One region of the Natranaerobius thermophilus JW/NM-WN-LF genome, then DNA from elsewhere that is predicted to be linked to it. Evidence: a T-box and tRNA genes for the amino acid it is inferred to sense, from the RefSeq annotation. Region 1 holds a T-box; the other regions hold tRNA genes.

Evidence for each region. A T-box is a leader RNA that pairs with one kind of tRNA and senses whether it is charged. The one in region 1 lies ahead of leuS (leucine--tRNA ligase), so its partner is inferred to be a tRNA-Leu.
Region 2: it has a tRNA-Leu gene. The T-box ahead of leuS (leucine--tRNA ligase) is inferred to sense a tRNA for this amino acid. The anticodon was not compared.
Region 3: it has a tRNA-Leu gene. The T-box ahead of leuS (leucine--tRNA ligase) is inferred to sense a tRNA for this amino acid. The anticodon was not compared.
Region 4: it has a tRNA-Leu gene. The T-box ahead of leuS (leucine--tRNA ligase) is inferred to sense a tRNA for this amino acid. The anticodon was not compared.

What each region holds. Positions count from the first base shown of each region.
Region 1 is NC_010718.1:554,374-562,035, reverse strand. It holds gene rsxC (electron transport complex subunit RsxC) at 1-516, opposite strand, end outside; gene NTHER_RS02835 (4Fe-4S dicluster domain-containing protein) at 550-1,404, opposite strand; gene leuS (leucine--tRNA ligase) at 1,700-4,180, opposite strand; T-box leader at 4,262-4,476, opposite strand; gene rsfS (ribosome silencing factor) at 4,537-4,881, opposite strand; gene NTHER_RS02820 (LCP family protein) at 4,893-6,101, opposite strand; gene yqeK (bis(5'-nucleosyl)-tetraphosphatase (symmetrical) YqeK) at 6,163-6,762, opposite strand; gene nadD (nicotinate-nucleotide adenylyltransferase) at 6,782-7,414, opposite strand; gene obgE (GTPase ObgE) at 7,463-7,662, opposite strand, start outside.
Region 2 is NC_010718.1:1,124,772-1,132,433, reverse strand. It holds gene NTHER_RS05455 (superoxide dismutase) at 116-703, opposite strand; tRNA gene NTHER_RS05450 (tRNA-Leu) at 839-923, shown strand; gene NTHER_RS05445 (YwbE family protein) at 993-1,184, opposite strand; gene NTHER_RS05440 (GIY-YIG nuclease family protein) at 1,343-1,615, shown strand; gene NTHER_RS05435 (carbon-nitrogen hydrolase family protein) at 1,691-2,620, opposite strand; gene NTHER_RS15170 (DUF4830 domain-containing protein) at 2,716-3,888, opposite strand; gene NTHER_RS05425 (hypothetical protein) at 3,995-4,336, opposite strand; gene NTHER_RS05420 (hypothetical protein) at 4,385-4,846, opposite strand; gene NTHER_RS05415 (amidohydrolase) at 5,282-6,973, opposite strand; gene NTHER_RS15165 (nucleotidyltransferase domain-containing protein) at 7,406-7,662, opposite strand, start outside.
Region 3 is NC_010718.1:1,943,176-1,950,837, forward strand. It holds gene addB (helicase-exonuclease AddAB subunit AddB) at 1-1,440, opposite strand, end outside; gene NTHER_RS09385 (acylphosphatase) at 1,532-1,816, opposite strand; gene NTHER_RS09390 (copper amine oxidase N-terminal domain-containing protein) at 1,842-2,531, opposite strand; gene NTHER_RS09395 (MFS transporter) at 2,889-4,112, opposite strand; tRNA gene NTHER_RS09400 (tRNA-Leu) at 4,363-4,454, shown strand; gene NTHER_RS09405 (DUF2512 family protein) at 4,555-4,914, opposite strand; gene NTHER_RS15255 (N-acetylmuramoyl-L-alanine amidase) at 5,075-5,734, opposite strand; tRNA gene NTHER_RS09415 (tRNA-Cys) at 5,996-6,073, opposite strand; tRNA gene NTHER_RS09420 (tRNA-Gly) at 6,085-6,159, opposite strand; tRNA gene NTHER_RS09425 (tRNA-Asp) at 6,165-6,241, opposite strand; gene NTHER_RS09430 (redox-sensing transcriptional repressor Rex) at 6,340-6,999, opposite strand; gene NTHER_RS09435 (manganese catalase family protein) at 7,227-7,662, shown strand, end outside.
Region 4 is NC_010718.1:1,973,335-1,980,996, forward strand. It holds gene kce (3-keto-5-aminohexanoate cleavage enzyme) at 1-619, opposite strand, end outside; gene NTHER_RS16265 (Na+/H+ antiporter NhaC family protein) at 724-987, opposite strand; gene nhaC (Na+/H+ antiporter NhaC) at 977-2,152, opposite strand; gene kamA (lysine 2,3-aminomutase) at 2,945-4,207, shown strand; gene NTHER_RS09550 (methyl-accepting chemotaxis protein) at 4,349-6,325, shown strand; tRNA gene NTHER_RS09555 (tRNA-Leu) at 6,504-6,591, opposite strand; gene NTHER_RS09560 (lytic transglycosylase domain-containing protein) at 6,676-7,263, opposite strand; gene coaE (dephospho-CoA kinase) at 7,325-7,662, opposite strand, start outside.

The DNA.
Region 1 (7,662 bases):
CATTTGTCTATGATCGCATGTTAGAAATGGTTCACATTCAGCTCCATTGATCAACAAACTATCGATGGGCTTAGATTGATTGATGTTTACATAAGTCGGGAAAGCTGCACCACCCATTCCTACTACTCCTGCTTCTCTAATTCTATCTTTCATATCATCTAAGCTCATATCTTCAATATTCTTCTCATCATAAGAAAACTCCTGCTGTTCACTATCAGGCTTAATGACAATGCTTTCAACTTCATCCCCTTCAAAAAACGGCCTTTCCTCTATAGCCACAACTTCTCCTGAAACGCTGGCATGTACTGGTGCGGTAATATATTCCTCTGAATCACCAATTTTTTGACCAACTTCAACCCTATCACCAACTTTTACCAGCGGTTCACATGGGGATCCAATATGCTGGGCTAAGGGAATTACTATCTCTTCGGGAATAGACATGTCCTCAATCGGCTTGTCGTCAGTAAATTTATAATGAGGTATATATGCTCCTCCCGGAAAAGTTTTAGCTTCCATACTCTCCACCCCCTAGTTAAGTAAAATTAAGATTTATTCTTCATCTTCTTCTGGTTGTTCTAATTCGGCTTTGGTTTTTCTTGAATGTAAGAAATTAAATACCATAGCCGCCCCACCTACTACTAAAAAGGCTGGTGCAAAAGGTATTTGATTCCATACCCTTAATTGCATAGGTATTTGAGGATCCTTTGGCAACTCGTACTCTTGGGGCTCATCATGTAAAACTCCTAAAACTGCCAAACCATCAAATTCATCATCACCATATAACATGGCTTTATCATATCCCTGGTCTTTTAAATCGGAAACTTTTTCTCGTCCCAGCTCTAGCATTTCTTCTCTAGTACCAAAGTAAATAGCATCTACAGGACATTCTTGCTTACACAAAGGTTCACTTCCAGCATTAATAAGTTCAGTACATAAAGTACATTTCTCATTAACACCTTTTTTGCGATCATACTTAATAGCGTTGTAAGGGCAAGCAGATACGCAATAACCACAATTAACACAAATACTGTTATCAATTTGGGTTAATCCCAAATCATCTTTATAAATTGCATCTGCAGGACAAGCCATGACACAGCTAGCCTCATTACAGTGAAGACAAGCATTTTTCTTAAAGTATTCTTCGTCTTCATCATCTTTGAATCTGTGGATCTCAGTTCTTAAAATACCTTCAGACAATTCATAAGCTTCTGAACACACCCTGGTACAAGCGTTACAACCAACGCATTCCGTTTTGTCAACCATCATTGCATACTCGGATCCGTTATTTTCACCAGCTTCAGCTATGCGCGGAGCTGAAAGGCTAAGACCTGCTAATAAGCCTGTACCAGCCATAGACTGAATAAATTGACGTCTTTTGAGCTTAAACCCCTTGTTCTCTTTCATATTCCCTTTCTCCCTCCCATCTAATAAAATTCAGCTAATACTAGAAGCGGTTTAATTGTTACATCTTGCTGTTACATCTGTCACTAATTAAAGCATAAAAATTCAAAATAATGAGTTAAGAATAAAAATTAATGAATACTTTTATCACTAATACAATTATAACAAATCGATATCAATTATTCCATAACCTTTTTTTATGTGATAGTTATTAATTAATTAAATATCCTATTACTAAAAAAGGCGCACCAAAGGGTGCGCTTTTAATTAAAATACGGAGATAATTTTAGTTCTGTATTTATTTGCAAACAATATTTACCAATTTTTGGGGAATCACAATTACCTTTTTGATCTCAGCTCCTGATATATATTTTTGAACTTTTTCTCTTTCCAACGCCTTTTCTTTAATTGTTTCTTCACTGGAATCTGCAGGTACTGTTAGATGATCCCTAACTTTTCCATTTACTTGAACAACCATCTCCGCTTCTTCAGCAACCATTGCTTTTTCGTCATAGCTAGGCCAATTCAATTTGTGTACACTATCTTGGTAACCTAAAGTTTCCCATAATTCTTCTGCTATATGAGGGGTAAAGGGAGCCAGCAACATCACGATAGTTTCCAAACCAGTACGCAGTAATGATTCGTTAACCTCTTTTTGTTCTTTATATTTACTGCTGGCATTTGTTAATTCCATAATAGCGCTAATAGCTGTATTGAAGTTATGTCTCTCAGAAATATCGTCAGTAACCTTCTTAATTGTTTTATGAATCAAGCGATGATATTCTTTATCCTCTTTGGTAAACTTTGTATCATCCAATTGCAGATCCACTAAGTTTTGGTTGTCATTAACCAATCGATACAATCTTTGTAGAAAGCGATAACAACCTTCCACACCTTCATCATTCCAGTCTAGATCTTTTTCAGGTGGAGCTGCAAACAATATAAATAGTCTACCTGTATCTGCTCCGTAGGTCCGTAGTATTTCATCAGGTGATACCACATTGCCCTTTGATTTACTCATCTTGGCTCCATCTTTATTGACCATTCCTTGGGCTAACAAACGTGAAAAGGGTTCTTTGAAATTAGTATAGCCCTGATCATACATTACCTTAGTAAAAAATCTGGCATAAAGTAGATGAAGTACAGCGTGTTCTATCCCACCGATATACTGGTCTACAGGCATCCAGTAATTTACATCTTCTTGACGGAAAGGAACTTCATTATCCCAGGGGGTAGTATACCTTAAGAAGTACCATGAAGAACAAACAAAGGTATCCATAGTGTCGGTTTCCCTCTGGGCTGAACCTCCGCACTGGGGACAACTAGTTTCAACAAAATCCTGTCTAGCTGCCAGTACATTACGACTTCCCTGACTAAAGTCCACATCTTCAGGTAGCTGAACAGGCAACTCATCTTCCGGGACTGGTAGAATTCCGCATTGATCACAGTAAAGAACGGGTATTGGCGCTCCCCAGTATCTCTGCCTAGAGACTAGCCAATCTCTCAACCGATAAGTTGTCACACCTGCTCCAATCCCTTTATTTTCTATGTCTCTGGTAATCTGTTCAATAGCTTGCTCAGATGTCATGCCATTGTATCCCGGAGAATTTATTAAAATACCATGATCTGTATAAGCTTTTTTGAGCTCGTCATGAGTTTCTGACTCTGTTTTACCCTCTCCCTCTGGGGGTGTAACTACTTCCTTTATTGGTAGATTATATTTGTGAGCAAATTGGAAGTCCCTCTGATCGTGAGCTGGAACTGCCATAATAGCACCAGTTCCATATTCCATTAATACGTAATTACCTACCAAAATAGGGATCTCTTCACCATTTAAGGGATTAATAGCCCATCTGCCAGTGAAGACGCCTTCTTTTTCAAGATCTTCTGCTTCCCTGGCTTCTTTCCCCATTTCGTGGACTCCTTTGATAAAGTCCATAACTTCCTTCTCTTGATCGGTACCTTGAACCAATTGCTCTGTCATAGGGTGCTCCGGAGCAAGCACCATGTAAGTAGCTCCAAAAATGGTATCAGGACGAGTAGTAAATGCCCTGATTTTTTCTCGAGAACCTTTTACCGGAAAGTCAATTTCAGTTCCTTGACTTTTGCCAATCCAATTTTTTTGCATTGTCTTAACCCGATCAGGCCATTCTTCCAACAGCTCTAAATCTTGATCCAAGCGATCGGCATATTCCGTGATCTTAAAAAACCACTGAGACAATTGTTTTTGCTCTACCATACTATCACAACGCCAGCAAGCTCCATTTTCTACCTGTTCATTGGCCAATACTGTTTCACACTCTGGGCACCAATTAACGGGTGCTTTCTTCTTATAGGCTAGGCCATTTTTATACAATTGTAAAAACATCCACTGAGTCCATTTATAGTAATCGGGAGAACAGGTGGATACTTCCCGTTTCCAATCGTAACTAGTTCCAAGAGCTTGTAACTGATCTTTCATATTATCAATATTGGCGTAGGTCCATCTTGATGGCAAATCTTGATTTTCAATAGCCGCATTTTCCGCTGGTAAACCAAAGGCATCCCAGCCCATAGGATGGAGTACATTATAACCTCTCATACGTTGAAACCGGGCTAGCACATCTCCAATTGAATACACCCTCATATGACCCATATGAAGTTTCCCAGAAGGATAAGGAAACATCTCTAGTACATAATATTTGTCTTTATTATGGTCAACTTCGGTTTCATAGGAAATTTCATCTTGCCAACGTTTTTGCCATTTAGATTCAATTTTTTGTGGCTGATACTCTTTCATGGTTAACCCTCCTCACTTTGTTTTTGTGGCTAACTACATTTATCGTTTAAATTCTAGGAGAAATAAAAAAACTTCTCTCCCTTAAGGGACGAGAAGTTATTCCCGTGGTACCACCCAATTTGGCCTAATTGGCCCACTCTTTTAGGTAACGGCTAAATTAGCCGGATCAGTTACTTGGTTTTACCGTTCACCTCACAGCTCCAGAGCGAGTTCATCGAAGTCGGATACCGGTTCACACCAACCACCGGCTCGCTGTAATCCTGCTCTCGATTACTACTCTCTTTCATTGCCTTTAAAATTCTGAGTTTTTAGTTTGATAAAATTATATAAAATTCTAACTTTCATGTCAAACATATTTAAAGAGTAATTTCTTCAGCTTCTCCCCATAGTCTTTCCAAATTGTAAAACTCTCTTGTATCCTCTAAGAAAATATGCACTAACACAGAATCGTAATCTAACAAAATCCAATTCCCTTCTGCCAAGCCCTCTTTGTGTAAGGGTGAAAAATCATCCTCTTCCTTCAATGAAGAAATCAGGTTCTCCGCCAGGGATTGAATATGAGTAGTACTAGTTCCCGTAACAATCACAAAATAATCAGCAATCAAGGTGATATCCTTGACTTTTAGAAGTACAATATCCTTTCCCTTCTTGTCATCTAATTTTTTAGCTATGTTTTTTGCTAATTGCAGAGAATCTTGCAAATAGATCCCTCCTATTCAAAGTTGTTTTCCTTTTCTTCAGAGTTGTTTTGAACATAATTTTCTCCTATTATTACAGTTACTTGAGCTTCTGGATCATCTTGTTGGTCATGCAATAAATCTGCTCCAGAAATCTCTAACGCCACTTCCTTAGCTGCTTCTATTAAATCCGTTCTAGCTATTACTTGAGATGATTGATATTCAAAGTGGTCTGCATTACCTATCCTAACTACTTGGAAGCCCTGATCTTCTAATTCACTTTTAAGATCAGTTGCAGCTCCATCTATGCCACAACCATTTAAAATTTCAACTGTTATATCTTCTTGGGGGATAGACCCAACTTCTCCGGAAAAGTACTGTTCAACCATGATTCCCAAGTCATCGTTATCAAGTACCAAATACTCATGATCATTTACCTGATCTCGTTCTCCCGGTATTGTGTAAAGATTAAAAGCTTCATTTTCAAATGCATTATTGTATAGTTCAATGTATTCTGTAAGTTCTTCCCATGTTAAATTAGTTTCAACCTTATCACCTACATATGAACGAATAGCTGGTCTGTTAAAAAGCCCGAGTTCATTTCTTACTTGTAAATAAAAGGATACTAGCGATTCCATGGTATCATTAAACTTAGTTTGGAATTCATCTCTCTCAAGTCCACTATCTAGAAACTTATAACCCAATTCTTCTAATTCAATTTGTTGCTCTAATTCTAATTGGTGATTCAAATGTTCAAAAGTGCGTTGATCTACTTGAATAAAATTATGTATGGAAATCCCAAAGTACTCTTTTGTTGTTTGTAATAATTTTCCCACACCATCGTGATAGCTTTCCATATAAGTTTCAATGTCATTACCAGGTGTATCTAAATAAGTTTCACCGGGAACAAAGAGCAAATTTAAGTCTTTTGGTTCTTGGAAGTCCGATTCTGCTTGCTGTTGGTTAATAATGACTACGTATTCTAATAAATTATTTTCTCGATTTATTACACTAATCATGGTATTGTCATATTCCTGTGTATCCTGGGAAGCCAAAGCAGTAACCCAATTAGCCTCTGTTTTTAAAGTACTGCCAATTAACAGATATCTGGAAACAAAACCTGCAAAGAAAAATAAAATCACCAAAACCAAAACAGCTACTAACCTATTCTTTTTTATTTTCGTTCGCTTGCGTCGCTTCTTCCTTCTATTATTAGATTTACGATACTTATCTAAATTCTCCATAACTTGGCCCCCCAAAGTTATTTGCTTTTAAGCATAAAATCTTCTTGGGAACAACCCGATTCTAAATCTTTAGAGATCTGGTAGTGCCTCTTTTTTGGAGATAATAGTTCCTAGTCTTTACTGTTAAAGGATGAATTACCCAGCCCATTCTCATTAGGTATTCCAGGGTCCAATCAAGGGCTTTTACTAATCCTAGATAAGGTTCATTAAAACTGAGTTTTCTCAATATATCCACATTAGGATAGTCACGACCTGGCTCTATCAAATCTGCTAAAAAAACAGCTTTTTCTATCGAGCTCATGCCAGGCCGTCCTGTGGTATGGAAGCGCACAGCCTGTAAAATGTCTTCATCATTTATTTTACCTTCTTGTTTAAGGAGGTAGGCGCCTACTGGTCCGTGAAGTAATCCCGGATGAGATGTTTCTGCTTCATCTAAGATTAACCCTGCTTGTTCCGCAATTTTAATCAATTGGTTAACCCCGATCTCTTTACCACGGTCGTGAACTAAAGCAGCCAAAGCAGTTTTTTGATAATCTGCATCAAATTTAGGAGCTAATTTTAAGGAAGTCTGAACAACTCTCATAGAGTGGGTATACCTGGCAGGTGTCAGTATTTTTTGTAATTGATCATTATAATAATTGTATATACTATTATAGTCCATTTACTATTTTACCTCCTAATCAGTCCCCTTTAAATAAATTTTCTTTTAAAATATAATTTTCAACAGTTTCTGGCACCATGAAGGTAATATCTTGTTCATTAAATCTTTTATTTCTGATTTCAGTTGAAGAAATTTCTATTAAAGGTATTTGGAGATAGTGAACATGGGGTTTTAATTCAGGAAAATAGCGATATACTCTGGTTTCCAGTTCTTCGACAGAAAAATTTGGCCTGGTTGCACAAATAAAGTCACATAACTGGGGTAATTCATGATAATCTTTCCATGTTAATATATCCAAAATAGTATCAGTCCCTGTGATAAAGTATAAAGAAGTCTCACTATCATATAAGTCACGAAAATATCTCAGTGTTTCAATGGAATAAGAGGGCTGATTTCGATCTATTTCAAAATTACTAACGAAAAAATGGGGATGATTATTTGTCGCTAGTAATGTCATCATATATCTGTGATAAGATGGCGTGATATTTTCCGCAGATTTATGGGGAGGTATACCCACAGGGACAAAAATGACCTTGTCTAGAGAGAACTTCTGACGTGCTTCTTCTGCTACCATTAAATGACCTAAATGTATAGGGTCAAAGGTGCCACCCATAATTGCAATCCTGCTTGCGTTAAAAGTATTATTTTCCATATATAACTCCCCCACTCTATAACAGATAATTTAAGTTAACTAGTTTAATTACTGATATTCAAATTCTACATTACCAATTTTGACAGTATCACCTGGTTTGATTCCTTTATCTACTAAAGCTTCTTCCAATCCAAACTCGTCAACTTTAGCCTGAAAGTAATGCCTTCCCTTCTCTGTATGAACATCTATTTCGTTTAATATTTTCTCTAATTTTTCATGTTTAACAATGAAAATATCTCCTTCTTTTC
Region 2 (7,662 bases), 570 kb from region 1:
GTATGGCAGATAACAAACAAGTACGTGCCTTGGATATTTTCTTAGGCACGTACTGTTTTGTTTATAAATGCTTTTTACAGGGTAAGGTTAAGTTTAAACAATATTTGATTAATTTTTAAGGATTTTCAAATCGTCTAGAAACCTCATTCCAATTGACAATCTCCCACCAAGCATTAATATAAGCAGCTCGATCATTCTGATACTGAAGATAATAAGCGTGTTCCCACATGTCAATCACCAATAGAGGTTTAGCACCAATCACAGTTAGATTTTGATGTTTTTCTAATGTCAGTACCAGCAATTGCTCTAAAACATCGTTCCATGCTAAGACAGCCCAACCCGAAGCTTCAACGGTTTTAGCAGCATTGGTAAATTGAGCTGCAAACATTTCAAAACTGCCAAAATCTTTGTTAATCTGATCCCGCAGACTCTTTGATAGATTTCCTTGTTCCGGACCCAAATTATTAAAGAATAAAGTGTGTAAAATATGGCCAGATCCATGAAAGGCTAGTTCTCTTTGCCAGTGCTTTATACCGTTATAATCATTGTTTTCTCTAGCAACTTTTAATTTTTCTAGAGCATTATTTAAACCATTAACATAGGATTGATGGTGTTTACTATGATGAAGTTTCAAGGTCTGTTGATCATAATGAGGTTCCAGTGAATTATAACTATAAGGCAGATCCGGTAATTTAAAATTCATTTTATTAGCTCTCCTTTTTGTACTGTTTTTGGCTGGTTTTATTATTTCCCAAATTGTGTGATTTATAAAATATTAATCTCATTTAATAAAGCCCTTGATTATAAGCTAATTTCTTGCTATAATGGTTATTGCCATGCCGAAGTGGCGGAATTGGCAGACGCGCGCGACTCAAAATCGCGTGGGCTTTCCCGTGTGGGTTCGAATCCCACCTTCGGCACCAAAACTTTAAAAAACCTAGGGTGATATCCCCTAGGTTTTTTTGATTCAAATCGCAATTATGTTAAATAAATTATAGTATTTTTTTAACCCTACCTACTATCCCGGATGTTAACCTTACCTTAATACCATGAGGATGTGAAGAGGATTTTGTAAGGATTGAATCAACAATTCCTTCTGTTAATTTTCCTGAATTTTGATCTTGTTTTTGAACTACTTGAACACGTGTACCTGAATTGATATCTTTCCTGTTAATTCTAGTCATTCCTTTCTCTCCTTTACTTGTTTATCCATACATTCTTATTTTCTAATGGTTGTGCTAAAGTCCCGTTTTACTTATCCAGATATCTAATATAAAATATCAGTAGACTCTCTAATTACTAAAGATAAAAAATTAGTAGACTAAGGAAAGAGGTAGAAATAATGTATTTTACATACATAATAGAATGTTCCGATAGCACACTATACACTGGTTATACAACCGATATTACTTATCGGATAAAAAAACACAATGAAGGTAAAGCTGCTAAATACACAAAATTTAGAGTTCCTGTTAAACTAAAATACCACGAAAAATTCAGCACTAAGTCAGAAGCTATGAAAAGAGAAAGAGCAATAAAAAAGATGAGCCGACAGGAAAAACTAAATCTAATTTATAAAAAGCAATCAAATACTTTAAATCTCAAATCCAAGTAAAACTGATTGATCTCAAATAGCTTAAATTGACTAAATTGACCTTAGAATTGGCCTTACTTATAGAATAACTACTTCTTATTCATTTTCATTTATTTTCAGCTGAAATACATCAGTTCGGTCATAGTGACCAACTACATCAAAGTCCATCTTTCCTTTTATAACTAGATCCATATTCAAGTCTGCCAACAACATTTCTTCCTTATTATACACAGGTTCCACTACATATTCACCCATAGGATTGACTATGGCACTACCTCCTGAACACATAATATTGGGCTGATTTTGTAGTTCATGATAATATTCAAGATCATCAGGATACATATCCTTGGTTACAAACTGATTACAAGACAGCACATAACATCTGCCTTCTAAGGCTATATGCCTAATAGTTGATTGCCAAACTGATCTGGCATCTGCTGTGGGAGCAACATATAAACTGACACCTTTTTGATACATAGCGGTTCGTGCAAGAGGCATGTAATTTTCCCAGCAAATCAAACCACCTAATTTACCATGGGGAGTATTTACAACTGATAGCGTACTACCATCCCCTTCTCCCCATATAAGTCTTTCAGACCCAGTAGGTTTTAATTTTTGATGCTTATCTAAAAGTCTTCCATCGGGGCCAAAGTACAAAATTGTACAATATAAAGTGTTATTATTTTTTTCAGTATCAATTTCCGTAACTCCAATCACTAAATAAATTCCTGCTTTTCTTGCTGCTTCTCCCAATTTTTCAGTAGTATCACCAGGAACTGGGACAGCATTTTTATAATATCTCAAAAAATCGTTTCTTCCTTCCATTGTCCGACTTCCTACTAAATATCCAAAGGAAAGCCCTCGTGGATAAGCGGGTATAAAGGCTTCAGGAAAAACCACTATTTCAGCTTGTTCATTTTTCGCTTCTTTGATTAAATCCAAAGCTTTATTTAAAGTTTTCTCTCTATCCATTATAATTGGTGCTGCTTGAATTACTGCTGTTCTTACATATTGATTGGTTTTCAATTTATATTCCTCCCAAGTTAATCATAACTTTAATATTATCCCCCAAATATATTTTATGACAAGTTTATAACTTAGCCCAGTGATTTAAAAAGCTCCTATGGGCCTGTACCTATACCAGAAATTCGCCATCCCGTTTCAGGAGTTTCTCTAACTAAAGTCATAAAACGTGGTTGTTTTCCGCTGCCATGAGTAATTTTATCTTTTACTGTTTTATCAACTGTTACTTTAAATTGCTTTTTGTCTCTAGAATCATGGTTAGTTTCATAATGCTCTTGTTTTTCCACCTCTAGTAATTCTACTGATTCAATATTATAAAGCCCACCTATTACTCCTTGATTAAAACTTTGATTATATAGTTCCCGATTATCCATATTTGAAAATAGATAACTTCTTAAATTACATCTACTTAGAAGAGAATAAGCTTTGCTATATTCACCTTTATCTGCTGCCTCCCAATATTTTTCAATAATTTCTTGGGCTCCTAACTTGTTAAGCTCTCTTTCTTTTGGATTATCTGCATCAATAATTGAGTCAACCCATTCTTCCCATGTTTCTCCCGTTATTTCTTCTCTTTGTTTTCCTCTTAGTGAACAAGCAAAATCATCATGACTGCCTGCACCTAGCCAAGCACCAATTATTTCATTTTGGTCTCGGACTACAATTGCCCTACCCGAATCTTCTCTAGGACTCATAAACTCTGGCAAATCTTCCTCTATGTCGTAAAGATTAACGGTAACCTCATTTCCTAAATAAGGTCTTAAATCCTTGCCGATATCCTTGTTCAATTCGTTATTATATGCCCAGTAAATTACTTCTGGAAATTCTCCGGGTTTATGCTCAAAACTCTCAGGAAGCCTTAGATTAAATGAATTAATCGCCTCTGAAACAGTCCAACCATAATCACTTAATAGTTCTTTATCTTCAAATTCAATTTTCTCGGTAATATTTTCATTAATTCTATTTTGTCTTTCCTTTTCATATAATTTTTCAAAATCAATCTCTAGGGTTTCCTCTACTTTATCCATGATTGACATTGCTTTTTCTTGGTCTTTTTCTGCTATCTGGAAAAATTGGTTTTTGGCTTCTCTAGCGCCCTGGTTTTCTATAGTCTTAATTATTTTATCTACTTTTTCTTCTTTTTCACTAGGTTTACTATTATCATTATGGGAACCTTCTAAACAACCAGGCAAAATAATAATCAATAAAGTCGACACAACTAAAAATAATATATAATATACTTTTGTAAATTCTTTCCATTGATATTTCATAAAGCGTATAGTCCTCCCTTTGATATGCTCTCAAAACTAAAGCAGTGGTTTTATGATGCTGTTTATCGTAAAATCCTGGTTATCAATATTTAGCTTAATACAGCTTTTATTTAAAAACAACATAATACCTATTTCCTTTTCCTCTAAATTTTAGTTGCTCACCATCTTCGTTTTCAAAAATCCACATTGACCCTAATTGTTCCTCCTCTTGCCAGTCCCAGCCTCTGGCTTCCATAAAATTTACAAATATTTCACTGCCGTTATTTTTTCGTACTTGATCTACAAAATAGTAATTGATATCTAGTTCTTCAAGTTTTAAATATCTCACTTCATCTTCCGATGGCAAAATATGAGTAAAAGCCCATACAGCCCAAAACCTGTTCATCCACAATATAATTAAACCAAATAATGTTATTAATAATATGAAAGATATTTTTTTCTTATTCATATTGCTTCCTCCTAAGATATTAACCCTTAATTCATAGATTTTAGTTAGTCAATCAGCTCTCCATTGGCTAAGCCTTTTAAGATATTCTAAAAAAACGCCAATTATTATTGAAAAAATTATCAATAAATATGGAACTGACATTACTGAATAATAATCTCCAAGTCCTCCTGTATAAGCTAAATTATATTTATTAATAATATTAATTGTTAAAATAGCCAAAATATGTCCTACAAAATAAGCTGCTAAAATTCTATGTTTCTTTAATACCGCTAACACAAGTACACCTATTATTCCTGTATAAATGTATGCTTCACTATAGCTGGTAGCATGAGCTATCAAAAAGGAAGCAACAAAATATATTACCACTAATCCAACAGTAAAAAGTAATAAAAATAGTAATGAATAGAGATTCTTAGACAATGGTAGATCACCAAATCTGAAATGAACATATGCCCAAAAAATTAATACTATGGCAATAATTATAAATAAAAGAGAGCTTTCAGAAACCAATTTAACACCGCCCCTTATCAGTTCTTATTAAATCTTATTGATCCTTATATTAATTATCCTGCTGTTTTTAATTTTCAATTTTCTTGGCATAATTTTGAAGGCACAATTCGTGGGAATTTTTATTAAATGGAAAAGGAATGAACTGCCACTCTGTATTTTCTACAAACGACCATGCTTTCCCTTGAAAAATTGCAAGAAAAGAGGAAATCGTGTTGAAATAACGCCCCAAAATCATTTTTTGGACATCTTAAAAAGATGAAGACATTAAAGACATGTAATAATATCGATACCAATAGAATAAAAAAAGTTGACCCCTGTTCATGGCAGAGGTCAACTTCTGTATCAGCGGCTTTTTTAATTCTCTTTATCTTAAAAAGGCAGCCCAATTTGTATTATTTACGATAAATGTTTACAATTATATCCTACATCTTTTGATTATTGTTCGTATACTATTTCTCCTCCTACTATAGTTTTAATGGGTTCTGTTTTCCATATCTTCTCATCAGGAACCTCTTCTTCATCCATTATATTTTGATCAAGAACAGTAAAATCTGCAAGCTTCCCTGGTTCAATTGATCCTAGTAAGTCTTCTTGAAATGCGGCATAAGCATTATTGTAAGTATATTGTCTTAAAGCCTGCTCTCTGGTTAGTGCCTGATCACCGTACCACCCATCTTCTGGATTGTTATCACGATCTTGACGGGTTACAGCTGCATGAATTCCATAAAAAGGATTCAGTGGTGAAACAGCTGCATCAGAACCACCAAGTCCAACAACACCCAAGCTTTCCATAGTTTGCCATGCATAAGCGCCAAGAATTCTCTCTTCTCCTACACGATCTTCAGCAAATAGCATATCCTCTGTAGCGTGAATCTGATTCCAGGAAGCAATAATGTCCAGTTTAGCAAACCTGGGAATATCTTTAAAATCTATTATCTGAGAATGTTCAATAGCTGATCTGTGATCATCAACAAAATCGTTGTTAACTTGTTCAAGGGCTCTTTCATAAACATTTAATGTTTTATGATTGCCATAATCTCCAATTGCATGAGTTCGTGGTTGAAATTCAATTTCATATAAGTCTGCTACTTTTTCGGTTAACTCATCTTCTTCATAATATGTTAAGCCGTCATTGCCCGGGTCATCACTGTAATCCTCTTTAAAAGCTGCACTTCTTGCTCCAAGAGATCCATCAATCTGAAATTTTACAGATTGAATACTGTATTTATTGTTATATAACCCTTTTTCTGGTGTTCCCATCTCCATGGCTGCATCATAACTAGCCATATCATTGACTCTGATATCTATTTTTCCGTTCTCATAAAGTTCTTTCATATTATCAATGCGGTCTAAGGAATGTGCTGAAGCATCATGTAAATAAGTCAAACCATAGCTAGCAGCCAATTCTGTTACTTCTGCAATACCTTGCATAATCTCCTCTTCTTCATAACCTGGTCTATCTATTTCTCCCATAGCTGCCCCTAATAACAATCCTGTGGGTTCGCCATCGTCATCACGTATTAAAGTACCATCTTCCACTTCAGTTTCAGCATCTATACCAGACAATTCCAATGCTTTACTGTTCACCCACAACTGATGGCCACAATACCTCGTAAGAGCTATAGGATGCTCAGTACTGATTTCATCAAGGACTTCTCGATGAGGTTCTGCATCGTCCCATAGGGCTTCATTATAACCACGTCCTAGTACCCATTCCCCTGGTTCTGTTTGTTCTACTTCCTCTTCTACATTTTCTAATAACTCTGATTTTTCTAACCAATAAACATCAACCCCTAAAGCTATTGTTGCCATACTATAAAGATGCATATGACCATCTGCTAAACCTGGAGTAACTGCCCTTCCTTCCAAATCAATCACTTCAGTTTTTTGACCCATAAATTGATCTACATCATCATAACTTCCTGTTTCTATAATTGTATCATCATTAACTGCAACAGCTTCTACCACCGAATTGTTTTCATCTACTGTGTAAATTTCTCCATTCTTAAGAATCAAATCCGCTGTTTCATCAGACCTTGCCTGCATTGTACCAACACTAACACTGAACACCATCACCAACGCAATGGCAGTAGAAACTACACCCTTAAAAATTTGATCTGAAGACATTTAAATAAAACCTCCTTAGTTTAAATTACTATTAAATCTGCCAGTAAAAAGAACTAGCAGATCTAAACTCTGTTATCTTGCAATTTACACTTTTCCGTAAACAGTTAAATAATAATTAGTATACTTTATTTATATATAATGCTTTTTATCAATACTACATCGAATTATTCTTAAAAACTGTGTATTTATACTTTATAACACCGCAAATTTTGCAGCAACGGATTAAATTTAAAATTTATTGTATAATTTTGTCATTAATTGTCCAATCTTTTGATATTCAACAACAATATAAAATACTGCCCACCTTTTGTAGGCGGAGCAGTATAACAAAATCAAATACAGAACATATGCCTAAAAAATTAATACAATAACAATAATTAAAAATAAAAGATTAATTTCTGAAACCTTAAACTCCTAATATGTATGTAAAAATTAATCTAGATCTCTTATCTTTTTAGACATGTAATTATAAAAAAATTCATTAATACCGGCTCTTACTTCCTCTGGCAGTTTGGGTATCATCTCATCTGCTACATCTAGTAATTGTTTCACACCATGCGGTAATCTCTCGGGACAGATATTATTATAAATATCAATAAGTTTTTTATTTAGGTTTTCATCAATATAGTTATTCAAATTCTTAATTCCCAATTGTGCTTTAGAAGGATTGTTAATATATCTTACAATTA
Region 3 (7,662 bases), 1.4 Mb from region 1:
TTTAATTGAATTAATTTCACTTAAATATTGTTTATTTCTGTTACTGGGAGCAATATTTTCCCTTTCCAGATCAAAGTTGGCAATAAAATTCCACTTCCCCTGTTTTTTCCAGTCTTTACCAGATATTCCATGTGCAAGTACATAATTTTCTACTTGAAATATTTCCTCACTAGAGATAGGTAACAGGCCTGTTTTAAGCATACGAAATAGGGGTTCGTAATCCCAGTTAGAAATTACAGTTTCTACAGAAGAACGCAAAAATTCTACTAAGGGATGGTGATGTACAGGTTCCTTTCGATCTAAAAAATGAGGAATTTTGTAATCGTTAAATACAGCTTTAATAACAGGTTCGTAACTTTCTAATTCTCGTACTATTACGGCAATATCTTTATACCTCATGCCATGGTCTCGAACCAATAATTTAATTTCACGGGCGATTTTATCAATTTCATTTCTCAGATTAGTACCTTCAACTATTGATAAACCTGTTGGCTCACTATCGTAAGGATTTATTTTGTTCTTACCCCATTCTTTCTCAAGATGAGCTAGAGCAGGATTATCTTTGAATCTTGGAAGAGATGAAGCTGATCTATGTTCTTCGTTTTCATTAGGAAAGTGCTTAGATTTTTTGATCTCTATATCATTATTAACAGCAAGTTCCCATACCTGATTATAAGTTTTCAGAGTAGGATGAAATAGATGTAACTCGTCATCTATTTTACCAGTAAACTGGGGAGGTAAAGTGAGGGCGAGTTCAATATTTGAACACTTGGTCAATAAACCCTCCAATAATTTCAATTCCTGGGGAGTGAAGCCGGAAAAACCGTCAATATAACAAGTGGATCCTGCTAAAAAAGAAATATTGTTACCTTCCATTTTTTGACCGGCTTTACTCAACCTATCTTCTTGATGATGATAACCCTGATGTTGCAAAAAAGTTTCGTAATCAGTAAACACTTGAGAGATTTCTTGTAATTTTTGTTTTAAATGAATTAGATCTAATTCTTGACTTATCTGTTCAAGCATTTCAGGAGTTATTTCATACATCCTGGCTTCAGAAATTAAGCGCGATAATTTTTCAGAAAAGCCGGACTTCACTGCCACCTTTTCTAATATTTCCAGGTCATCTTTACGTTGGAGGAGAATATTCTTAATAATCATTTCTTTACCAGTATCAGAAAGATCAGCTTTTGCTATCCCACCTTGTTCCTCCAAAACTTTTTGTGACAATCTCTGAAAACTCAAGATATGTAATCTACTAAAACCTGAGATATCGGATCGCCTTAAAATAGCTTGTTCCATCTGAAAAGTTGCCTGTTCCGGTACTAAAAAAATTATTGGATCCCCATCTGGAGCTGCTTTTAGTTGTTCTGTAATACTGTCTATAATATAAGATGTTTTTCCACTTCCGGCCCGGCCTAACAAAAACTTTACACTCACTCAAGCTCCCCCTTCCTCTTTTAAACAAATACTTCGAAGAAAAAATAAAAGTTACACCGGAAAAAACCGGTGTAAAGCAATTTAAAGCAAATCATTTTCTGATCTCAAATTCAGTTAAATTTTCCTGGGGTTCTAGCCATTCCCCTTCAACTTCTTCTATTTGGCCAGTTCCTACTTCATTACTCTCAAGAATTCTTTTAAGTTCTTCAACTCTTTCTTCATCTCCTTCAATATACACTTCAACTCTTCCATCCCGTAAGTTTCTGACATAACCGCCAGAAACCCCTATTTCTTTTGCCACTTGACTAACTGAATATCTCATACCCACTCCTTGAACTAAACCTGATAAATATCCTTTAAAAGCTGTCTTTGCCATATTTATCACCTCCTGTATATTTTCATTAATCTTGATTAGGAGTTTCAGGAGGATCAGGGTGTTCAGGACTTTCAGGGAAATCTAAAGGAAAATTATTTTCTTGTTCGTTTTCTTTGAATTCGCTTTCATCAAATTCTTTATTGTGGTTTGATTCTCCTGCCGATTCTTGTTTATTTGTTTGTTGTTCCTCATCGGGGAGTATGACATCAACAATTCCCTCTTCCCCGTCATACTCTACGTAACCACCAAAGGCCTCACCAGTAAATCTAAAGGGTATGTATGTACGCCCTTTTATCAGCCGTGAGGAAACATCTAGGTTTGTTCTATCCCCATTAATTATTGCTACATCCTCGCCTATTGGCAATGCCACCCTGTCTTTATTTCTTTGGGCATAAGCAACTTGTTTATCGCCGTCCCATTCCATAGTTGCACCGATAGCTTCAAAAACCGACCGGGCCGGCATTAAAATTCGTCCATCTTGCACTTTGATATCATTCTGCAACTTTATTTCTTTTTCGTTAACTGTTACTTTCAGATCATCAATTCTTTCATACTGCTGATCACTATCGTCATCAGCAGAGACAGATGAAGGGTGTTGAATTGTCAAAACTAATCCTAAACTAAAAAATATGACAAACAATAAGCTAAAAAAACCGAACTGAGTAAAAACTGTTTTTTCCCTCTTGTTGTTTAGTATAATTTTAATATTATCCAAAAGATCACCTCAACAAATAGGCAACTTTATTATTAATTAAGATATACTGTCAAACCCACATAATCCGTACAATTTATAAGTTTTACAGTATCAACAAATAAATATATAGCACCTAAAATTAAGTAAGATGCAACAAAATTCAGGGCTAGTCCACTAAATATGTAATAACTGCTATAATCGCAGCCCAACCTATAATAAATAAAAACACATATAAAACTAATTGTAATAATCTCTTACTCATAGTATCTCCTCTCCATTTATTATTTATTTATAACCACATCAGTTCCTCTGGATAGGATCAGCCATCATATCTAATCTAAGATAAGGGTCACTCACTAGGGTCATGTCATTTATTCATTAATTTGAGTTTGATAGGTTAAGTTCTCTCCCTATACCAAATTTTATCATAATTAAATTAACACCCATAACAAGTATAGCAATTATCCCGGCAGTACCAAACATAGCAATCCTAGATATTTCAACTAACAGACCAAAAGCCGGTGGCCCAAAAGCCACTCCGAAGAACCTTACACTACCATATAAAGAAGTAACTCCACCCCTGGCCCTTCCAGACGCAGTGCTAGTTACTAGAGTATTAACTGATGTTAAAACAAGACCAGTACCAACACCTATTAAAATTATACCAGCAAATAAAGCGTAATCATTATCCAACAATAAAATTATTCCGCCAAAAGAAAGCCCGATAATTGTCAAACCAGTTACAACCAATTTACTCATAAGTAATTTGGACTGAATGAAATGCCCTGTAGTGTAAGAAGTAACTGCCATGACAATTACAGGAAGCGCTATAACTATTCCCTTAGGTGCTCCCTCTAAATTATATCTTATCTCTAAAATATCCGAAAGGTATGATAGAGTACCAAATAAAGAAAATAATACAGTGAATCCCGCCAAATAAGTAGCTATTAATACCATCTTTTTATCTTTGAAAACATCAAAAATCCTGGTAAAATAACCTTTTTCTTCTTGACTACTACCTCCTGCCTTTTGCTCTGGCTCTTTTAAAACCACCCATAACATGATAGCAACTGGCAAAGAAAATATAGTGTAAACAAAAAAAACTGAGTACCATATCCAAACAACTATTATAGCACCTAAGATAGGACTTACAACCTTTCCTATACCATTAGCCGCTTCCAGAACCCCCATAGCCTCACTTCGTTCACCTGATTGAAATAAATCACCTGCTAAAGCCATAGCAATGGGACCAGTTCCACCAGCTCCTATTCCCTTTACAACTCTCCCAAAAATTATCCAGGGATAAGCGGAATTAAAAAATATAGGTGCAAAGCCACTTATTAAGCCTCCTATAGCATATAAAAAAACAGAAGGTACTAGTACTACTTTACGACCATATTTATCGGAAATAAAACCAACAATAGGTATTGTAATCCCTGCTGCTATAGAAAAAGTTGTTACAAGCAATCCAACTTCAAGTTGTGTTAGATTGAGCTGATTTTGGATCTCAGGGAATGCTGGAATAATTAAAGAGTTTCCCAGAACCATAATAAATGGCACTCCACTCAAAGCTGCTAAATATTTTTTTGTTTCCTGTTGCATTTTCTGCTCACTCTCCTGTATAATTGTAATGTATGTCAATTAGCGTCTATTTATATCCTTTATTGTAAAATTGCTTTTATACTTTTTATATCAGCTCAGAAAAAGGTAGATTTTTGCAGTTTAATTTTATTTTTTGCGATTTCCCAGTAAATAAAATCTAATCCTAAAAAAACAAATTTTTATTTATTATGCTCTTTACAAACAGTTTATTATCTGCTATACTTATTTACGTCGATGGGAGAGAAAACATGCCGGGGTGGCGGAACTGGCAGACGCAAGGGACTTAAAATCCCTCGGACAATCAAATTGTCCGTACCGGTTCGATTCCGGTCCCCGGCACCAAAGCCCAAAAAAACCTCACTTAAAAAAGTGAGGTTTTTTTATTATATATGACTTGTTTTACTAACATTATTTTTTGTGATCGTATTCCGTCTTATCCTGATTATTTTGTATTTGGTGACACATCTTCATCTTTAACAATGACTTTATGAAAGAAGTATTCTCCTACAGCAACCAAAATTCCAAATAAAATCAAAGAACCTATAGTTGTCTGGAAAACTGTCACTAAACTCACTACATAAGCCGCAACCAATCCAAGTACTCCATCTCCCACCGAAGCGTAAATATTTCCGTACTCTGGTAAAATATATAAATCTCCAACAACATAGTTCAGTGCCGTAGCCAGGATAGCAAATCCAAATACCCACCCCCATGGATTACCATCAAGGCCAATAAAGGCAACACTGGCAACGATAAAAGTCATTAAAAACTTGATGACTAATGCTGATAATGTATCATTCATATTTTATCTCCTCCCTTAATTTCTATGGATTTTGTCTAGTTTAATTTTTTAGAGTCCTCGATTATCCATTCATTACTATTATTTCCCTAATTTATACAAAATAATCAAAAAAAGCACCATAATTGGTGCTTAAACTAGTATTCCTAAATTAATAAAAAAGTTAGTTGTTACTGTTTTTTGTAACTTCAAATTCACCAAGACTACTGTCCCAGTTCACACTATATCCAAGTTGCTGTTCTACTACTTTACGCAAGGGAACATAAGTTTTGCCATCAATGAGAAACCCATCTGATACTTCCTCGTCTAATACAGTTCCCCTAACTTTTCGCTCTATTTCAGGTAACTCTCCTAATTCCTGTTCCTGTAAAGAGTTTCTTATTAAGTCTAAATCGGTATTTTCACCGGGACAATTAGTAGATACCCAGTCGCTGTGTGAAAAAACGAGTAAATTTTTCGAGTAAATGCTATTCAACCATTTATGAATTTCAATAGCCTTTTGATACTGTTGTTCAGTTGGCTGGGATTCATTCATGTTACCAGAAAAAGCTATGCCTATAGTTTTTTGATTTGCATTCCCGCCTGAATGGGCACCTTGCTTCTCATGAGGTCGACCTAACTCAATAGTACCATCACTACGTATTTGATAATGATAACCGACCATTTGCCAACCTCTAACATTTCTGTGGAATTCATCATGTCTGGTAATTGGTCGGTCTGAAACACCAGTATGATGATAAGTTATCCCAATTGTTTCTGGCCTTTCAGTCAATCCAGTTTTAGGCTCAAGATTATAATCTTTCACTTCTGGTTTACTAACCATTAATGAATCTCTCCTCATTATAATTTTAGCCAATAAATTTAGACTTATAATAAGACTGACATTAATTCAATATATTCTTTTAATTTTATAATAGTTACTATTTATAGTCACTTAATTAATTCAGGAGTATTAGATGTAGCAAAACCTAGGCATTTTTAGTGAATTTGAAATTTCACAGTTATCAACTCTTAACTACTTTAATACAGCCAATAAAAAAAAGCGCCTTTACAGACGCTTTGCTTTTGAGATTCATATGTATATTGGAGGTGGGAGCGGGATTTGAACCCGCGAATAACGGATTTGCAGTCCGCGGCGTTAGCCAGACTTCGCCATCCCACCTTGTCTCCACATGGAGCGGGAAACGGGATTCGAACCCGCGGCCCCCGCCTTGGCAAGGCGGTGCTCTACCACTGAGCTATTCCCGCAAAAATGGCGGGGCTGACGGGATTCGAACCCGCGATCTCCGGCGTGACAGGCCGGCGTGTTGAGCCACTTCACTACAGCCCCGCGTGTTTATTAAGTTTTGCCTCTCATCGTCGGCACTTTTAAATTATACATAACCATTACCCTAAAGTCAATAGCTTTCTTTAAAAAAATCCAAATTATTATTCCAAATCTTGAGTACTCTCTTCATTCAGCTCATCTTTTGCAAAATAAATCAAACTTTGCAGCTCAATAGTCAAATCAACATTGTGAATCCTCACATCTTCAGGAGCAGTTAATTTAGCAGGTGCAAAGTTCAAAAGAGCTTTTACATTTTCTTCTACAAGACGGTCAACTACTTCCTGAGCGTGAACAGCTGGAACAGTAATTACACCTACTTGAACACGTTCTTTTCTTACTATTTCCTGTAAATCATTCAAATGATATACAGGTACCCCTTCAATATTTTCTCCAACTATGTCAGGACTGACGTCAAAAAGTCCTACTACACTTGTATACGGGTTTTCTCTCACGTTATACCTTGCAAATGCAGTTCCCAAGTGTCCTGCACCTACTATAGCAACATTAGTTTGTTTATCTAAGCCGATGATTCTCAGAACTCTTTCTCGTAAATAGTTGGTATTGTATCCAGTCCCTCGGGTACCAAAGGCTCCAAAAAAAGCTAAATCCTTTCTAATTTGTTCTGCTGTAAAGCCAGTTTCCTTACTCAAACTTTTGGAAGACACAACTTCAATGTCACGTTTTACTAGATTATCAAGTACCCTTAAATAAACCGGCAATCTTTTAATCACTGAAATCGGCGCTTCTCCCCGTTGATTCATGTTTAGCCTCCTTATTGTTAAAGAATAATATATAACTATTTTCAATAATTGTGTTAATTGTTATTATCCCCCAGTATATATTATCAGATTTAGTGAGCAATTTCATTAGTAAATTTTCTTTTGTTTTTAATGTTTTTTCCAGATTAATATTGGTAAATACATATTAATTCCCATATTACGCAAAATAATACAGAACCTCGGAACAACAATTTTAAGGAGGGAATATTTTGTTTAATCACGATAAGCAGTTATTACAACAAGTTAAAGTAGATCGGCCTAACCCAACTTATGCAGCTATGCTTCAAGAACAATTGGGTGGACCAAATGGAGAATTAAAAGCAGCAATGCAATATATATCTCAAAGCTTTAGAATTAAAGATCCTGAAATTAAAGACCTTTTCTTAGATATCGGAGCTGAAGAGTTAAGTCATATGGAAATGGTAGCAGCAACAATCAATATGTTATACGGCCACGATCCCGCAACTACCTCTGTCCGTGCAGGTAATGTAGAACCTCAAGTTGTTGGTGGATTAACACCATTACTCCAGGACGCTTCTGGTAATCCTTGGTCCGCTCAATATGTAAATAGTACTGGAGATCTAGCGGCAGATTTACTCTCCAATATTGCCGCTGAACAACGCGCCAAGGTGGTTTATGAATATC
Region 4 (7,662 bases), 1.4 Mb from region 1:
CATGCCTTCCTACACCAGCCACTGTCCAAGTTGAACCTTCAGGTAAAAGATCTACCATAAACATTAAATTCTTTAAAGAAGCTTTCATCGCTCCAGGTACCCCTAAGACCATGTCAAAGTGCAAGTGGTTAGGTAACAAATTTTCCTTATCTAACTGAAGTGCATTGTAAACATGTCCAGGTTCAAAACATTCTAACTCTGGTAATATATTTAGCCTTTTCATCTCCTTACCAAATTCTCTCATCATGGGCAAATCATTTACAAATATCGCGTCACCGAAATTTGTTGTACCACAATCTAAAGTGGCCATTTCAGGTTTTAATTCTATCGGCTGAGCCCTTTCTTCAAAGCTCATCCCAGCTGCTCCACCTGTTGATGGCTGGATAATTGCTGAAACACCACGTTCCTTCATTGCGTCAATGGCCTTTTTAAATACTTCGCCATCTTGTGTAGGATTGCCTTCTTCATCTCTAACATGCAGGTGGATAATTGAAGCCCCTGCTTTTTCAGCTTTAACTGCATCTTCCGCTAGTTCCTCTGCTGTAATTGGGAGATTAGGGTTGTCTTCTTTTGTTACTTCAGCTCCACAAATTGCAGCAGTAATAATCAATTTTTCCATCTTAACACCACCTTTTCTATTAATATTATTGAAAATATTTAGTCTATCGGGCATACTTAACTACTTTTATATATACCCTAGTATATTGCTGTCAGAACATTATCTTAATTAACTGCTTCTTCACTCTCTTCATTACCACCGTTCCACTCGCTCATAGTTATGCCTGTTAAACCGTAAATAACTGAAAGTAATAGAGCGATCAAGTTAAAGAATGCATATGGCAGATAAGCAAATGGATTAACGCCTAAAGCCCCATACATATAAGCACCGCAAGTATTCCATGGGACTAGTGGTGATGTGATTGTTCCGGAGGTTTCAACAATTCTTGATAAGTTCTTAGGATGTGAGTTCATTTCTTTAATAAGCATTTTTATACATTCGAGCATTTAGTACTATCGCTAAATACTGATCAGCAGTAACGATGTTGAAAAATACAGCTGTTATATGAGTTACAAGAGATAATGATCCGATTGTTTTGGTAAGTTTTAAAATGTTCTCAACAAATACTTCTAAAAATCTAGCCCTTTCTAAAATTCCTCCTAAACTTAGTGCTACCAAAATTAGTGAAATGGTCCACATCATTCCGTCAAGTCCACCTATTGTTAATAGATCATCCACCACTTCTACACCAGAATCCATCACAAATCCATAGTGCATAGATCCAATCACTTCTGCTGGAGCTGCTCCTTGGAAAATTATTGCAAATAGTGCACCAACGATGCTCCCTAAAAGCAAACCAGGTATCGGAGGTATCTTAAAACCAATTAGAATTAAAACAAATACAACTGGAATTAACATCATAGGACCGATTTGAAACTCTCCAGATAAAGCATCAATTATAACATTGATATGTCCTTCATCTAAACTTTCTCCCGCAAATTGTAGACCAATTATAGCATAAATGATTAATGTGATTATGTAAGCAGGAATAGTTACATATAACATATGCCTTATATGATCGAAGAGGTCTACATCCCCTGTTGTACCTGCTGCTAAATTAGTAGAATCGGACAATGGAGACATTTTATCGCCAACATAAGCTCCTGAGATTATAGCACCGGCAGTTATAGGGGCAGGAACTCCTAATCCTTCTCCAACTCCTAAAAGAGCAATACCAATGGTTGCGGCTGTTGTCCAAGAACTACCAGCAAATACGGACACAATGGTACATACTATTGCCGTGGCAACTAAGAATATTTGGGGTGATAGAATTTGCAATCCATAATAAATCATAGAAGGTACTACCCCGGCTTCAACCCAACTTCCAATCAAAGTACCTACAATCATTAATATCACTATAGCCTGCATAGCTATCATAATCCCTTTAAAAATACCGTCTTCAATTGTATCCCACTTATAACCTATTTTCATAGCAACTAGTGCTGCCACTGCTCCACCAATTAATAATGGGATATGTGGATCAACTTCTAATACAACAATTCCATAACCTAAAGCTATAATTAGAAAAACTATCGGTATTAATGCCTGACCTAAGGTAGGCTTCATGTTATTTTTATCACATATCTCTTCCATTTTAAAGGCACCTCCAAAAAATTTTTTAGTTTCATAATACTTCTTTATAATAACTTCTATTTATTTTTTATGTACGTTTAAATGTCCACCTGCTAACTCATATAACACCCCCTATTTGAGTCAAAAATTTCTTGATAATTAATGGTTAAAAAAATCACTTTGAATATAATGAATTTAATATTATCTTAGATCAATATGATCTAAGATTGCATCAAAATCTTTCCCATCCATATAACAGTTGTACTTTGAAACCCAGAGAAATTGATATTATCAGTACTTTTTTATTTAAAAAGAACATCTTGTTAAAGTCAGAACTTTTGTATCTAGTTTAATAACATGCAAATAACATGCCAAATTTTATAGCTCATCTTTTAAAAAGTTCTTTAGGAAACCTTTTGCCAGACTTTTTAAAAAGTTTGAGAAAAATAATTAAAGACAACTTACAAAAGAGTCACGCAAATACCAACTATATATTTCAGAAAAATGATGCACAAATGAATCAACGGACGACAAGAAATGACATCAAACAAACCGCTGTTATAGGATTCGACATTCTGATGCAATATCGGATCGGCTTATGCGGTTTGTGTTTCTTTTCACAAATTAAGCTGATGAACATCATAAACCGAAACCTTTGATAAAATCACTGAAATCAATATTACAACAAAATATTTAATAATTAATTTTTACTCTTTTAAATTTCAGTACTATGTTTGTCTATTGGCATGAAAATTGCATATGTTTAAATTATGAACAATAAGTATAGTCACATAAATTGAAAGGAGAGATAACATGTCTAAAACCAATCTAGAATCAATTCCAAAGTATAGTAATATTTCTGATTCAGAGTGGCAAAGCTGGGAATGGCAATTAAATAATCGAATAACAGATGTAGAGAGCTTAAAAGAAATCATCAATCTAACTGAGGAGGAAGAGGAAGGTATCAAGCAAACCTTAAAAACAATTAGGATGGCTATCACCCCTTACTATGCATCATTAATGGATAAAGATGACCCAAGCTGTCCCATCAGAAGACACGCAGTACCTAGTTCTCTTGAACTTAATTTTTCTGAGTTTGATTTAGAAGATCCGTTAAGTGAGGATTCCGATTCTCCAGTTGAAGGTATTACTCACCGTTACCCAGATCGTGTTCTATTTTTGGTAACAGATCAGTGCTCAATGTACTGTAGGCACTGTACTAGAAGAAGATTAGCCGGTTCTACTGATAAAGCTGCCCCTATCGAAGTTATTGATAAAGCCATCGATTATATTAAAAATACTCCTCAAGTAAGGGATGTATTAATTTCAGGTGGAGATGGATTATTAATTTCAGATGAAAGATTAGAATATATCTTGAATGAACTTTATAAAATTGAACACGTTGAAATCGTTAGAATTGGTACTCGTGCACCTGTGGTATTACCCCAGAGAATTACAGATAATTTAATAAGTATATTGAAAAAATATCATCCTATTTGGTTAAATACTCACTTCAATCATCCAAAAGAAATAACATCGGAAGCTAAGGAAGCCTTGGCTAAACTTGCAGATGCTGGAATTCCCCTTGGAAACCAATCTGTATTGTTAAGAGGAATTAATGATTGTCCTGTTACAATGAAAGAACTTGTTCACGAACTTGTTAAAAACAGAGTGAGACCTTATTATATTTATCAATGTGACCTATCCCAGGGAATAGAGCACTTTAGAACCTCTGTTTCCGCTGGTCTAGAAATTATAGAATCATTAAGAGGTCATACTAGTGGTTATGCAGTACCTACCTTTGTTGTGGATGCTCCAGGAGGTGGAGGAAAAACTCCAGTAATGCCGCAGTATTTAATCTCTCAATCACCAGACAGTGTAGTTTTAAGGAATTATGAAGGAGTTATTTCTAAATATTCCGAACCTAAAGATAAAACTAAAGGATGTGGCAAGGAAAGCTGTACAGATTGTGAACATATCGGACAAGATTCCACTGGAGTTTCTGCATTAATGAGCGGGAATGAAATTAGTCTAGAACCCAGTAATTTAAGACGATTAAATCGACGAAATAAATAATTTTAGTTTATACAGAATGGAACCGATAATTATTTTGTAGGGTATCCTTAACTTTTTAAACCTTTTACAAGGCTTTATCTTTTGAAGGATACCCTACTTTTTTGATGTAAAAAATTCTTCAGTAAAGATGAGGTGAAACTAATGCAGCATAGTTTAAAATTTAAATTTATTGTTTTTATTTTACTTTGTATAGCAATTCCTATATTTATAGTAGGTATATTTTCTGTCATTGTAGGAGCAAGCACCATAGAAGAACAGGCAAAAGACGCATTATCAAAAGAAAGTGAGATAGTTGCAACAGAAGTCCAAAATTATTTAGAACAAAACAAAAACATTGTAAAAACTGTTAATAATTATTATGAAAACAACTGGGAAAACGAGATAAATGAAATTCGAGAAAACTTTGGATTTTTCTTAGATAATAACGAACAATTTATTGATTTTTATGTGGGTGATGAAGAAGGAAATATGATAATGGTTTCAGATGAAGAGTTAGGTGATGATTATGTACCAAGTGAACGACCTTGGTATCAAGGAGCCATTAATAATGAAGAATTGTTTGTAACAGAGCCTTATATTGATGTTGATACAGGTGAGCCAGTAATAACATTTTCTTCACAAGTAATGGAAGCTGATAATGAGCAAGTTTTCGCAGCTGATCTTGGATTAGGTCATATTTCGGATTATGTCGGTGAAATGAATGTTGAGTATAATGGTACAACATACATTATTAGTTCAGAAGGTGAACTGATAGCACATTCTGAAAAAGATCTTGATAGTGCTGCCGAAACAGTAAATAACAGAGGGTTTATTGACTCATTATTGGATGGACAAACTGGTTTTTTCCAAGAAGATAATATAGCCGCTCATGGAATTATTTTAGATGATTTAGGCTGGGGAATTGTCATTGAAGCTGATTCAGAGCTGGTTTTTGCTGAGTCAAATACTATTCGTCAGAACATGGTGTTAATTCCAATAATTATTTTAATATTGGTCAGTTTTATAGCCTATAAATATATTTCCAAAAATATAACTACTCCAATTACAGAACTTAATAAAGTCTTTGAAAAAATGTCTAATTATGATCTATCTTTTGATGAGAATGATAAAGCCTCAAAATACTTAACTAGAAAGGACGAAATAGGTCAAATTACAAATGGCCTGGCTAATATGCAATCTAATGTAGTAGAACTTATAAAAAGTATTCACGAAAAATCGGATGAATTAGCTGCATCATCTCAAGAATTGAGTTCAAACAGTGAAGAAAATACACAAACAGTTAATGAAGTAGCTAAGGTCATTGAAGACATTTCAAATGGTGCCGCAAACCAAGCGGAAGATGTAGAGCTAGCTAATAATCAGATGGAAGAGTTTAATAATTTGATTGAACAAGATCAGCATTACTTAAAAGAAGTAACTGATAAAACAGAAACAGTTGATAAACTAAAGGAAGAAGGTTTCGAAACAATAGAGACTTTAGCAAATACAGCTAGTGAGAATAGTAATTCCATTAAAGAAGTCCGGGCTATCATTAATGAGACTAGAGAGAGCACACAAAAAATTGAAAAAGCAAGTGATATGATTAAAGATATTGCAGAACAAACAAACTTACTCGCTCTAAATGCCAATATTGAAGCAGCACGAGCAGGCGAAGCAGGAAAAGGATTTGCTGTAGTTGCTGACGAAATCCGAAAATTAGCTGAAGAGTCTAATGAATATTCCGAGGAAATATCTATGATTATATCAGAATTAACTACAAAAACCGAAAATGCTGTAAATGCTATGGAAACAGCAGAAAGACTCATGGATAATCAATCTGAAAGTGTAAATGATACTAAAGATAAATTTACAGGTATAGCTGAAGCGATCCAGGCCTCTCAAGAACTGATTAATAAACTGAATAAAACAGGAGAACAGATGGAAGAAAAGAAAAAAGAATTTGTAGATAAACTTCAAAATTTATCATCAATAGCAGAAGAAAATTCTTCATCTACCCAACAAGCATCAGCCTCTGTTGAAGAACAAACTGCATCTATGGATGATATTGCAAAAGCAAGTGAGAAACTAGCACAACTAGCTGAAGATATGCAAGAAGATGTTAATAGATTCAAATTTTAATTGTTTCAACGCTTGTACTACTAATTTTAAAGGTATAAACAACTACTTTCATATCGAGTAAAAAAACGGTGTAAACCTCTCCTGCTCATGAATTACAGAAGGTTTACACCGTTTATTTTATATCTTTTTTAATTGTAAAACTTTACGTTGTAATAAATCCCTACCAAATAATAATTAATGGTGCGGAAGGCGGGATTCGAACCCGCAAGCCCAGCAGGGCACAGCCCCCTCAAGACTGCGTGTATGCCTAGTTCCACCACTTCCGCACAGATAATTTAAAGATTAAATACACATATAATATATATACAAGCCTCAATTATTATACAATTGACTCAACCTAGCTGTCAAGTTTATTCTCCGGCATAAGATTCTTCGTATATTTCGCGATAGCGTTCGTAATCTCTAAGCACATTTTTTACATAATGTTTAGTTTCATTGTAAGGTACATTATCTAATTCTTCATAGCTGCCATCCCATATATTCATTTCCATCCATTGACGAACGTTACCCTGTCCTGCATTATAAGCAGCTAGAGTGACTACTAAATCTTGATCAAATTCTGATAGCAAGTAATCTAAATACCAGCTTCCTAATTCAATATTAGTTTTAGGATCAAACAAGTCATCATGTTCAAAGGAGTTATAAGTGACATTTTGAGCAGCCCAAGCTCCAGTTGTAGGCATAAGCTGCATTAATCCCATGGCCCCTTGATTTGAAATAGCTTTTTCATCAAACTTACTTTCAACTTTTATAATTGCAAATAGTAAATAAGGATCTAATTCATGATCTTCAGCTATAGAATAAACTTCCTCTTGAAAATGTTTAGGATACAGATATTCCCAAATTCTGGGCATTGCAAACCAATATGTTAACAAAGCTGTTATAATTATTATAACTAACGCAATTAAATATCTTTTACGTGAATTTTGCAAATTCATTATTAAAGACACCTCTAATATCGATTTCTGTTCATATTGTATTACAAACTATCTCGATTTACTATAGCAATTTTGAATAAATCTGCTTGACCTGCAATTCTGTCTCTTCAAAAGTGCCAGAATTATCTATTACTCGATGGGCTAATTGCTTCTTTTTATCCAATGACATTTGAGCATTTATCCTATCACGAGCTTGTTGAGTTGTAAGTCCATTACGTTCCTTTAACCTTTTTAATTGTGTGTGATAATCTACCCATATTACCCAACTTTCATCATATTGCTTTTCTTGACCTGTTTCAAATAGCAAAGCTATTTCAACTACTACGAGTTTATTCTGGTTTTCAGCCTGAAATTTAGAAATCTCTTGTTTCAATCTTTCGTTAATTTTAGGATGCAAAA